3 regions of the Allobosea sp. 10L422 genome follow, and region 3 is predicted to be linked to each of the others. Evidence: predicted binding sites of a transcription regulator. Region 3 holds the regulator's gene; each other region holds the start of a gene.
The links. The regulator PhoB, encoded in region 3, activates phosphate uptake and scavenging genes when phosphate is short. The targets are predictions, from matches to a motif close to TGTCATNNANCTGTCAT.

Region 1: phnD (phosphate/phosphite/phosphonate ABC transporter substrate-binding protein) is a predicted target of PhoB. The motif match lies at 2,086-2,102, and genes of this name have one in related genera.
Region 2: phnC (phosphonate ABC transporter ATP-binding protein) is a predicted target of PhoB. The motif match lies at 2,222-2,238, and genes of this name have one in related genera.

What each region holds. Positions count from the first base shown of each region.
Region 1 is NZ_JBFTJI010000006.1:69,734-73,648, reverse strand. Features, by position in the region: gene groES (co-chaperone GroES) at 1-243, shown strand, start outside; gene groL (chaperonin GroEL) at 298-1,935, shown strand; gene phnD (phosphate/phosphite/phosphonate ABC transporter substrate-binding protein) at 2,156-3,070, shown strand; gene AC1DEZ_RS13760 (branched-chain amino acid ABC transporter substrate-binding protein) at 3,246-3,915, shown strand, end outside.
Region 2 is NZ_JBFTJI010000013.1:75,465-79,379, forward strand. Features, by position in the region: gene phnE (phosphonate ABC transporter, permease protein PhnE) at 1-168, opposite strand, end outside; gene phnD (phosphonate ABC transporter substrate-binding protein) at 311-1,225, opposite strand; gene phnC (phosphonate ABC transporter ATP-binding protein) at 1,303-2,121, opposite strand; gene AC1DEZ_RS22100 (TetR/AcrR family transcriptional regulator) at 2,278-2,970, opposite strand; gene AC1DEZ_RS22105 (efflux RND transporter periplasmic adaptor subunit) at 3,121-3,915, shown strand, end outside.
Region 3 is NZ_JBFTJI010000009.1:90,066-93,980, reverse strand. Features, by position in the region: gene AC1DEZ_RS18210 (LysR family transcriptional regulator) at 1-18, shown strand, start outside; gene AC1DEZ_RS18205 (SpoIIAA family protein) at 73-459, shown strand; gene AC1DEZ_RS18200 (DUF3175 domain-containing protein) at 476-760, shown strand; partial or broken gene AC1DEZ_RS18195 (hypothetical protein) at 804-1,003, opposite strand; gene AC1DEZ_RS18190 (hypothetical protein) at 1,016-1,195, opposite strand; gene phoB (phosphate regulon transcriptional regulator PhoB) at 1,303-2,001, opposite strand; gene phoU (phosphate signaling complex protein PhoU) at 2,013-2,732, opposite strand; gene pstB (phosphate ABC transporter ATP-binding protein PstB) at 2,940-3,746, opposite strand; gene pstA (phosphate ABC transporter permease PstA) at 3,786-3,915, opposite strand, start outside.

The DNA of each region.
Region 1 (3,915 bases), on a different contig from region 3:
GACAGCGAAGAGAAGACCAAGGGCGGCATCATCATCCCCGAGACCGCCAAGGAAAAGCCCCAGGAGGGCGAGGTCATCGCCGTCGGCTCCGGCGCGCGTGACGAGGCCGGCAAGCTCGTTGCCCTCGACGTCAAGAAGGGCGACCGCGTCCTGTTCGGCAAGTGGTCGGGCACCGAGGTCAAGATCGATGGTCAGGACCTCCTGATCATGAAGGAATCCGACATCATGGGCGTCGTCGGCTGATAGCCGCCTGACCGCTTTCTCAACTTTTCAATTTCAGTCCAAGGAGTAGCTCTCATGGCTGCCAAAGACGTCAAATTCGGCACTGAAGCCCGCGACAAGATGCTGCGCGGCGTGGATGTCCTCGCCAATGCCGTGAAGGTCACGCTGGGTCCGAAGGGCCGCAACGTCGTGATCGAGAAGTCGTTCGGCGCTCCGCGCATCACCAAGGACGGCGTCACCGTCGCCAAGGAGATCGAGCTTTCCGACAAGTTCGAGAACATGGGCGCCCAGATGGTCCGCGAAGTCGCTTCGCGCCAGAACGACCATGCCGGCGACGGCACCACCACCGCCACCGTTCTCGCCCAGGCGATCGTCCGTGAAGGCGCCAAGTCGGTTGCGGCCGGCATGAACCCGATGGACCTGAAGCGCGGCATCGACCTCGCTGTCGAGGCCATCGTCGCCGATCTCAAGAAGAACTCGAAGAAGGTCACCTCGAACGCGGAAGTCGCGCAGGTCGGCACCATCTCGGCCAACGGCGACTCGTCGGTCGGCGAGATGATCTCGAAGGCCATGCAGAAGGTCGGCAACGAGGGTGTCATCACCGTCGAGGAAGCCAAGACCGCCGAGACCGAGCTCGACGTCGTCGAGGGCATGCAGTTCGACCGTGGCTACCTCTCGCCGTACTTCATCACCAACTCCGAGAAGATGGTCGCCGAGCTCGACGACCCCTACATCCTCGTCTTCGAGAAGAAGCTGTCCTCGCTCCAGGCGATGCTGCCGATCCTCGAGGCCGTCGTTCAGACCGGCAAGCCGCTCCTCATCATCGCCGAGGACGTCGAGGGCGAGGCTCTGGCCACGCTCGTCGTCAACAAGCTCCGTGGCGGCCTGAAGGTCGCGGCCGTCAAGGCTCCGGGCTTCGGTGATCGCCGCAAGGCCATGCTCGAGGACATCTCGATCCTGACCGCCGGCCAGATGATCTCGGAAGACCTCGGCATCAAGCTCGAGACCGTGACGCTCAACATGCTCGGCCGCGCCAAGCGCGTGCGCATCGAGAAGGAGAACACCACGATCATCGACGGCGCCGGCAAGAAGAAGGACATCGAGGCTCGCGTCGGCCAGATCAAGGCCCAGATCGAGGAGACCTCCTCGGACTACGACCGTGAGAAGCTCCAGGAGCGTCTGGCCAAGCTCGCCGGCGGCGTCGCGGTCATCCGCGTCGGCGGCGCGACCGAGGTCGAGGTCAAGGAGAAGAAGGACCGCGTCGACGATGCTCTGAACGCGACCCGCGCTGCGGTCGAAGAAGGCATCCTTCCCGGCGGTGGCGTTGCGCTCCTGCGCGCCCTGTCCTCGGTCAAGGGCATCAAGACCCAGAACGACGACCAGAAGACCGGCGTCGAGATCGTCCGCAAGGCGATCGCCGCTCCGGCCCGCCAGATCGTCGACAACGCCGGCGATGACGGCGCGGTCGTGATCGGCAAGCTGCTCGAGTCGAAGGACTACTCCTACGGCTACAACGCCCAGACCGGCGAGTACGGCGATCTGGTCAAGGCTGGCATCATCGACCCGACCAAGGTCGTGCGCACGGCGATCCAGGACGCGGCTTCGATCGCGGGCCTGCTGATCACCACCGAGGCGATGGTCGCCGACCTGCCGAAGAAGGACGCCCCGATGCCCCCGATGGGCGGCGGCGGCATGGGCGGCATGGACTTCTGAGGAAGTCCAGGCGCTCAAGCGCTTTGACTGCCGAAACCGGGCACGCCCGGTTTCGGTGGCGGCATGGACTTCTGATCCACCGCTCCCGGCGAGACCACGGAAGGCCCGGCGCAAGCCGGGCCTTCTGCGTTTCACGGCGCCGTCATCCACCGCCATCCAGCCGTCGCCTGATGCATGCACCCAACCGCGGTCAATTCATTCGCGTACCCTGGGAGGCATCATGCCGACACGCCGCTCAGTCCTCGCCGGCCTTGCCGCCACGACCGCCGTCCCTGCTTTCGCGCAGGCGCCGGACTGGCGACAGAGCATCAAGGAGGTGCGCTTCGGCGTCTCTTCCGCCGAGAACGAAGCGGGTGCCGTCGCCCGCACCCAGCCGATGGTCGACTACCTATCGCAGCGTCTCGGCGTGCCCGTGCGGTTCTTCCGAGTTTCGGACTATGCCGGTCTTGTCGAGGCGATGCGGGCCGATCAGGTCGACTTCGCCCGGTTCGGGCCCGCGGTCTACGCGCTCGGGCGCCGCGTGCTGGGCGACAAGCTCCAGCCGCTGCTCCGCGATGTCGATAACCACGGGCAGGAGGGGTACTATTCGGTGCTGCTGGTCCGCGCGGAGAGCCCCTACCAGAACCTTGCCGATCTCAAGGGCAAGGTCATGGCCTTCGCCGATCCGAACTCGACCTCCGGATACGCCTTCCCCGCCTATTTTCTGCGCAAGCAAGGTTTCGACCCGAAAGCTCATTTCAGCGGCACGGTCTTTTCCGGCGGGCACGACAACTCCGTATTGGCGCTGGTGCGGGGCCAGTTCGACGTCGTCGCGACCTATCAGGTCAATACCGAGTCCGGCGTCGCCCAGCGCCTCGCCCAACGCGGCATGATCCAGGCCGGCTCGACCCGCGTGCTCTGGACCTCGCCACTGATCCCCTCCAGCCCGTTTTCGACGCGCGCCAACCTGCCGCAGGGTCTCAAGGACGACTTCGTCGCCGCGATGAGCGCGATGAAAGAGGCCGCTCCGGACGTCTGGAAGACCTTCACCGACGGCCATGTCTCGCGCTATGCGCCCGCGCGCCATGAGGATTATCTTGACGTCATCGCCGTCACCGAAGAGCTGGAGGCTCAGCGCAAGGCGCGGAGCGGCTGAGGCCTTTCCGAGCCACCCGCAAGCTCCCCAAGCCCGCCATGGCATTGCCATGCGTTTGTCGCCGTGCCTGATGAAAATGCGGGCAGTGTCCCTCGGGTCGCCCCTGGCCTATACAGGCGACAAGCGATCCCCGGCGGGATCGCGCGCATAAATTGCATGTCGTAGGGAGATGCAGATGAAAAAGTCCCACTTCCTCTCCGGCGTCGCGCTGGCCGCTACGCTGTTCCTCTCGGCCCAGGCCGCCCAGGCCGACATCACGATCGGCCTCATCGCGCCGCTGACCGGCCCTGTCGCCGCCTATGGCGATCAGGTGAAGAACGGTGCCCAGACCGCCGTCGACGTCATCAACAAGAATGGTGGCGTGCTCGGCGAGAAGCTCGTGCTGAAGCTCGCCGACGATGCCGGCGATCCCAAGCAGGGCGTCTCATCCGCCAACCTCCTCGTCGGCGAGAAGGTCAAGTTCGTGGTGGGTCCGGTGACCTCGGGCGTCGCCATGGCGGTTTCCGACGTGCTCTCCGAAAGCGGCGTGCTGATGGTGACGCCGACCGCAACCTCGCCGGCCCTGACCACGCGCGGCCTGACCAATGTCTTCCGGACCTGTGGCCGTGACGACCAGCAGGCGGAGATCGCCGCCGCCTATGTCCTGAAGAACCTGAAGGACAAGAAGATCGCGATCGTCCACGACAAGGGCACTTACGGAAAGGGCCTCGCCGACGCCTTCCAGAAGGGCATCAATGCCGGCGGGCTCAAGGAAGTCGTCGCGCTGACCGTCAACCCCGGCGACAAGGATCTCTCGGCCGTCGTGACGCGCCTCAAGGCCGCCAATGTCGATCTGATCTATTTCG
Region 2 (3,915 bases), on a different contig from region 3:
GAAGAACTTGGCGAGATCGACCTCCGAGCCGCGCGCGGCCAGCAGGACGCAGACGATGAAGACGGCGGCGCCGATGAGCGCCTGGCGGCGCTTGGCCACGGCCGCCTGCCGATATGTCTCGGCATGGGCCAGGATGGCCGGGTCGTTGCGGTCGATCGCGAGGGTCATGGCGGGGGCGCTTCCACTCCGTCTCGGGACCGGCTGGTGCCGATCCCGGACAAGGGCGTCATTCCCGGGCGAAGCGAAGCGCAGACCCGGGAATCTCTGTCGGGAGATGCCCGGGTCAAGCCCGGGCATGACGTGCTGATGATTACGACGACTTCTTCTTGCGGAGGTCGTCGACGAACTTGTTGAGCTCGATGATCGGGTCGTAAGCCTTGTTGTCGACGGCGACGAGCGGGCCCTGCTTGCCTTCATAGATCTTGTCGAAGGCGGCCTTGTCCTTGGTGGCGAGGTTCAGCACCGCGTCGCGGATCTTGGCCTTGAGGTCATCAGGCAGGTCGGTGAGATAGGCCATCGGCGAGTTCACGATCTGCTCGGACTTGTAGATGATCCGGAAGTCGTCGGCCTTGACCATGTTCTTGCGGGCCATGCGCTGCAGGTTCGACTCCTGCTCGTCGTTCCACCAGTTGGCGGCGATGTCGACGGTGCCCTGCTGCAGGGCGATGACCGCGTTCTCGTGGCTGCCGGTGTAGACGACCTTGGAGAAGAAGGTTTCCGGCTCGATCTTCATCTGGTTGAGGACGAAGCGCGGCACGTTGTTGCCCGAGGTGGAGTTCGGATCGACGAGGCCGAGATTCTTGCCCTTGAGGTCTTCGACCTTCTGATAGGGCGAGTCCTTCTTCACGTAGAAGACGGAGTGGTAGCCCTTCGTGCCGTCGAGGTTGGTCTCGATCGCGAAGGCGTCGACCTTGGCGCCGGTCATGCGGGCGCGGGCGAAGGAGGCCGGGCCGTACATGCCGATATGGATGTTGCCGGCGCGCTGGCCCTCGATGATCGCGGCGTAGTCATTGGCGATGCGCAGCGTCACCTTGGTGCCGAGTTCCTTGGCGAGATAGTTCACGAAGGGGGTGTAGCGCTCGACCACGCCCGAGGCGTTCTCGGCCGGGATGATCGCGAAGACGAGCTCCGGATACTTCGCCTTCCAGTCCTGGGCAAAGGCCGGGGCAGCGGTGGCGGCGAGGCCGGCGACGGCGAGCTTGAGGGTATGACGACGGGTCAGCATTGGGTCTGCTCCTGGTTGCTGTCGGGATGCTCTTTTCGCGGCGACGGCCTTTGGCCGCGCCGGCGATCCTTCGCTTGTCAGGCGATCTTCTGGCGGGCGCGCTTCGCCTCGGAGGCGGCGATGGCATCGAGCGCGTCCAGCGCCTCGGCGCCGGCATCCTTGGCTTCGATGCCGTAGAGTTCGGCTGCGACCTCGCGCGTCAGCGCCTGCGGCACGTCGTCGAACACGACCTTGCCGGCCGCCATGCCGATCAGCCGGTCGCAATACTTTGCCGCGATATCGAGGTCGTGCAGGTTGCACATCACGGTGATGCCGTCCTCGCGGTTGATGCGGAACAGCGCGTCCATGACGACTTGCGTGTTACGGGGATCGAGCGAGGCGATCGGCTCGTCGGCGAGGATGATGCGCGGCTCCTGGACCAGGGCGCGGGCGATGGCGACGCGCTGCTGCTGGCCCCCGGACAGGGTCTCGGCGCGTTGTGCCAGCAGATGCCCCATATCGAGACGTTCGAGCGCCGCAATGGCGCGGATCTTGTCGTCTTGGGAGAAGCTCTTGACCAGCGTCAGGGCGGCGGAGCGGTGGTTCAGGCGCCCGAGCAGCACGTTGGTCAGCACGTCCAGGCGGCCGACGAGGTTGAACTGCTGGAAGATCATCGCCGTGTCGCGGCGCCAGCGCCGCAGCGAAGCCCCCTTCAGCGCGGTGACCTCCTGCTCCTCGCAGGCGATCCGGCCGGATGTCGGCTCCGCCAGCCGGTTGAGCATGCGCAGCAGAGTTGATTTGCCGGCTCCGGACCTGCCGATCACGCCGACCATCTCACCCTTGGGGATCGACAGCGAGACATTGTCGACAGCATTCTTGTCGCCAAAGCGCTTGGTCAGACCTTCGATACGCAGCATGTGATGGGTTCTCGCGCACGATGCGGGCATGAGCGCAGCCCCGTCCGGCCCTGACCGTGGGGCAACTCATCTCCATGGCGACGAGAGCTAGCGGCGGCTGATGACAGCGGCGTGACAGTGGCCGAAAGCGCGATCCGGTGACCTTGGATGGCCTCGTCAGAGCGCGTTCAGCAGCGCGTCGACGCAGGCGCGAACATAGGCTTTCCGCTGGGTGGCCGGCATCGGCTTCACCCCGAGAAGGCCGCGCAGTTGGTGCAGGCCGCGCAGCATGCCGACGAACTGTTCGGCGAGGAGATCGGCTTCGGCAAGGCCGAGCGGGCGGGCAACGCCGTGGCCGACGCGTGACCGTTCGATGAGCAGCGTCACGATGGCGGCGCTCATTCTCTTGGCGCCGGCCTCATAGGCAGCGCGGCCGAGCTCGGGAAAGCGTGGCGAGGCGCTGACCACCAGCCGGTGCAGATCGAGGGAGGCCGGACGCAGCATGAGCTTGAGCATGTCCTCGCCCAGCTGCGTCAGGGCGCTGCGCAGATCGGCGGCGGGCGACGCCTGCTCGAGCGGCAGAGTCAACGTTTCCGTGAGGCCGGCACAAATCGCCTTGAACAGCGCCTCCTTATCGGCGAAATGGCTGTAGATCGTCTGTTTCGAAACACCGGCCCGATGGGCGATCTGGTCGAGGCTCGCGCGCTCGAACCCCTCCGCAAGGAAGGTTTCGGCGGCTGCGCGGGTGATGGCGTCGTGCTTGTCGGGGCGCGCGCGTTCGGCGGAAAGGGATTTGGCCGGGTTCGTTTCGGTCTGGTCGGAATCGAGCAGGCGTGTCTTGGCGCCGTTTCGCCGGAGGGGTTTCGGCACGGGTCTTGCCTCGCCGCCTGCCGGTTCGGTGAGAGGGGTTGCCCGGTGTCGACGGAGGGGGGTGTCAGCCATGCTCCCGCACACTTGGCCTCTTATCAAACTAGACTGTCCAGTCTAAGATAGTCGCGCGGTATTGGAGCGTCCAGTCTTATGAAGCGGTTTGTTCTCCTCGTCGTGGTCGCGGCGCTCGCGGGCGGCGGCTATTACGCCTACCGCAACCAGCGCGCCGGCACGCAGCAGGCCCAGGCCAGCGCCGTTTCCGGGCCGCGAGCCGTGCCGGTGGAGGTGGCTTCCGTCGAGACGATGACCGTCAACGAGGAGGTCGAGGCGCTCGGCACGCTCGCCGCGGATGAATCCGTGATCATCGCTTCCGAAATCGCCGGCCGCGTCGTCGCTCTCGGCTTCAAGGAGGGCGAGCGGGTCAAGGCCGGTCAGGATCTGGTCAAGCTCGATACCGCCATCCTCGATGCCGAGCTGAAGCAGGCGCTGGCCGATCTCGGGCTGGCGCGCGACACCAACGAGCGGCTGAGGGCGCTGGTGCAGCGCGGCTCGGGCACGCAGGTCGCGCTCGACGAGTCGACGGCGCGGCTCGCGTCCAGCGAGGCGCGCGTCCAGCTTGCCAAGGCCAAGCTCGCGCAATCGACCATCGTCGCGCCGTTCAGCGGCGTCGTCGGTCTGCGCTCGGTCGGCATCGGCGATTATGTCTCCGTCGGCAAGCCGCTGATCGTGCTGACCAGCATCGACCCGATCAAGGTCGATTTCCGGGTGCCGGAGATTTATCTGAGCCGCGTCAAGGTCGGCCAGCCCGTCCAGGTGCGCGTCGATGCCGTTCCGGACCGGACTTTCACGGGCCAGATCTTCGCGATCGACCCGGTCGTCGACGTCAACGGCCGCGCGATCCGTCTGCGCGCCAACGTTCCGAACGGCGATCTCGCCCTGAAGCCC
Region 3 (3,915 bases):
GGATCCTCAGCCGCCTGATCATCGCGCGAAACTTCCGCTCTTGCCCCGCGTTGTCTGGATCAAGGAGGAGTCATGTTAACGATCCTGCCCGCCCCGGACCATGTCGGCGCCTACCGCCTGTCGCAGACGCTGACCAGCGACGATCTCGACGGGATCATGGCCGATATCGACGCGAAGCTCGCACGACACGAGAAAGTCGGCATCCTCGCCGACCTTACCGATTTCACCGATATGACCTTGGCTGCCGCCTGGAAGGATGCGCGCTACAGCCTAGGCAAGCTGTGGGAGCTGCAACGCTTCCCGCGTGAGGCGGTGATCACCGACAGGGGCTGGCTTGCCGCCTTCGTCGACCTGCTCAATCCGGCGATCCCCTTCGTGACTGTTCGCACCTTCAAGCCGGAGGAGTACGAGACCGCATTGACCTGGGCCGGCGACATCGAGGGCGGACCAAACGCCTGACCGACAGGAGGACGCCATGCTCGTCCACAAGCACAGATGGTCGGCCGATATCACCAGCCGGAGCAACGCGCTCGATTTCGAGAAAGCCGTGTTCACGCGTGGCGATCCGCGCCAGATCGCGCGCTCGCTGAAGCGGTCGGCCGAGCACAGCCGCCGGCGCAAATCGGGCCCCTATCGCTCGGCGATGTCGATGCTCACCTTCTACATCAACCGTGCCGGCCGGAAACTGCCGGCCGAGCGCCGCAGGACTCTGGAAGCGGCCAAGCACAGCTTGCGCCGCCTCTTCCACCGAGAGGGCTGAAGCGCCTGCCGTCACCCTTCAGGATCAACCTGAAGGCCGGTTCTCATGGCGCCCTGCCTCCCTTGCGCGCCGGATCATGCGAGTGGTGGCTGACAAGTTCGCCGCCGCCACCCGAAACGCGAGCGTGCCGCCGGTTGTCATCGGCAGGTGGTTTGCGGATGTCCGGCGGCTTCTTCGCGTTCTCATGGGATGAGCCGGGTCGCCGTGCCGGATGGTCTGCGGCGCCTTGGTCGAGGTCGACATTCGGCAACCTCTTCAACGATCCTGCTGCAGACCCTGATGGGTCGTGTTGATGCGGGTATTGCCCTGCTGGCCCTGCTGATCAGGCTGGCTCGGTCGGCGCTCGCCACCTCTGGCGCTGCGCAGATCGCGCTCGGCATGATCCGGCTCGCCCGGACCCTTGTCGCTTCGATTGGCCGGCGGGATGGGCGGCATCTTGCTCACGGCGACCTCCTCTGGCTCGCGTTGATTTTCACGATCAACGCGAGCGTGCGGGCAAGGTTCACGGCAAGTTGCGATGAAGAGCAGAGCTGCAGCGCCGCTCAGCTGCGCGCAAAGGTTTCGTCGAAGGCGTAACCGGCGCCGCGGACTGTCCGCAGCGGATCCTTGGTATTGGCCGGCGTGATCGCCTTGCGCAGCCGGCCCACATGAACGTCGACGGTGCGCTCATCGATATAGACGTCGCGGCCCCAGACGGCGTCGAGAAGCTGGGCGCGCGAATAGACGCGGCCGGGCGCCTGCATCAAGAACTCGAGCAGCCGGAACTCAGTCGGGCCGAGATGCAGCTCGCTGCCGGCACGGCGGACGCGCCGCGTCGTGCGGTCAAGTTCCAGATCCCCGGCGGCGAGCAGCCCCGCGACATGGCCCGGCTTGGCGCGGCGCAGCAGCGCCTGTATGCGCGCGATCAGCTCGGGCAGCGAAAAGGGCTTCACCACATAATCGTCCGCGCCAGTCGCGAGCCCGCGCACGCGTTCGGTCTCCTCGCCGCGCGCCGTCAGCATGATGATCGGCACGCGTTCGGTGTCGCGCCGCGAACGCAAGCGGCGGCAGAGTTCGATGCCAGAAAGGCCCGGCAGCATCCAGTCGAGCAGCACGAGATCAGGCGTGTGGTCGCGCAGATGCAGTTCGGCGTCATCCCCGCGCGCGACGCTGTCGACCTCGAAACCCTCGGCCTCGAGATTGTAGCGCAGCAGCAGGGTTAGCGGCTCCTCGTCCTCGACGATCAGGATGCGTGCGGCCATGATGATCTACTTCAGTTCCCGGTGATCGCCTCGACCTCGATATTGGTCGTGTCGAGCTTCGGCCGGTTCACGTCGAGCGAGTCGCCGGTGATGAGATAGTGAATCGTCTCGGCGATGTTGGTGGTGTGGTCGCCGATGCGCTCGATGTTCTTCGCGCAGAACAGGAGATGCGTGCAGAAGGTGATGTTGCGCGGATCCTCCATCATATAGGTCAGGAGCTCGCGGAACAGCGAGGTGTAGAGCGCATCGATCTCGTCGTCGCGGCGCCAGACGTCGAGCGCCTTCTGCTCGTTGCCGGCAGCGTAGGCGTCGAGAACGTCCTTGAGCTGCGCCTGCACCAGGCGGCTGATGTGCTCGAGCCCGACCACGGCGCGGTGCGGCGGCTGGAACTGGCCGGCGATGGCGACGGCGCGCTTGGCGATGTTCTTGGCGAGATCGCCGACGCGCTCGATATCGGCGGCGATGCGGATCGCCGAAATCAGCTCGCGCAGGTCGTTGGCGAGCGGCTGGCGCCGGGCGATGGTCAGTACCGCCTTTTCCTCGACGTCCCGCTGGAGGTTGTCGAGGCGCTGGTCGGCCGTGATGATCTTCTGGGCAAGGCCGGTGTCCCGGCGCACCAGCGCCACGGTCGAATCGCCGAGCATGCGCTCGGCCATGCCGCCCATTTCGGCGAGGCTGCGGCGGATGCCTTCGAGATCGGTATCGTAGGAGCGGACGATGTGGTCGGTCATGGGCGGCGTGTCCTCTAGATCATTAGCGCCGGTGCAGCGTCGTCGTTTTCAGGTCGGCATGCTCGACCCTCAGCCCTCATCCTCAGGAGCAAGCGAAGCTTGCGTCTCGAAGGATGCTCCGGTTGGTTCCGGAGCCTCCTGGACCATCCTTCGAGACGCCGCTCGCGCGGCTCCTCAGGATGAGGGCTGCTGGTTTGAAACCGGTCTTCAGCCGAACCGGCCGGTGACGTAGTCCTGCGTCTGCTTCTTGGCAGGGTTCATGAAGATGGTGTTGGTCGGCGCGAATTCGACGACCTCGCCCAGATACATGAAGGCGGTATACTGCGAGATGCGGGCCGCCTGCTGCATGTTGTGCGTGACGATGGCGATGGTGAAGTCGCTCTTCAGCTGCTCCAGCAGATCCTCGATCTTGCCGGTCGAGATCGGGTCGAGCGCCGAGGTCGGCTCGTCGAACAGGATCACTTCAGGCTTCTGCGCGATGGTGCGCGCGATGCACAGGCGCTGCTGCTGGCCGCCGGAGAGACCCATGCCGGAGCTCTTCAGCTTGTCCTTGACCTCGTCCCAGAGCGCGGCGCGGCGCAGAGCGCCTTCGACGCGGTCGTCGAGCTCGGACTTCGGCGGCTTCTCGTAGAGGCGGATGCCGAAGGCGACGTTGTCGTAGATCGACATCGGGAACGGCGTCGGCTTCTGGAACACCATGCCGACGCGCGAGCGCAGCTCGTTCACATCGACATCGTTCGAGATGATGTTGCGCCCGTCGAGCATGATCTCGCCGGTGGCCTTCTGCTCCGGATAGAGCGAGTAGATCCGGTTGAAGATGCGCAGCAGGGTCGACTTGCCGCAGCCCGACGGGCCGATCAGCGCGGTGACGTGCCGGTCGCGGAAATCGAGATTGATGTTCTTCAGCGCCTTGTGCTCGCCGTAGTAGAAATCGAGGTTCTTCACCGCGATCCGGACGGGCGCCTCGGCATCGAGCGTCTGCGGGGAGAGTTCAAGGGTCGAAAGCATCGACATGGTCCTCAAGGTCGGACGCGACCGGGTTGGATTCAAGTCTTATTTGCCGCCGGCGACAAAGCGGCGGGCAATGATCGAGAGCAGCAGGATCGAGACCGTGATGATCAGCGATCCCGCCCAGGCCAGTTGCTGCCAGTTCTCATAGGGAGCGGAGGCGAACTGGTAGATG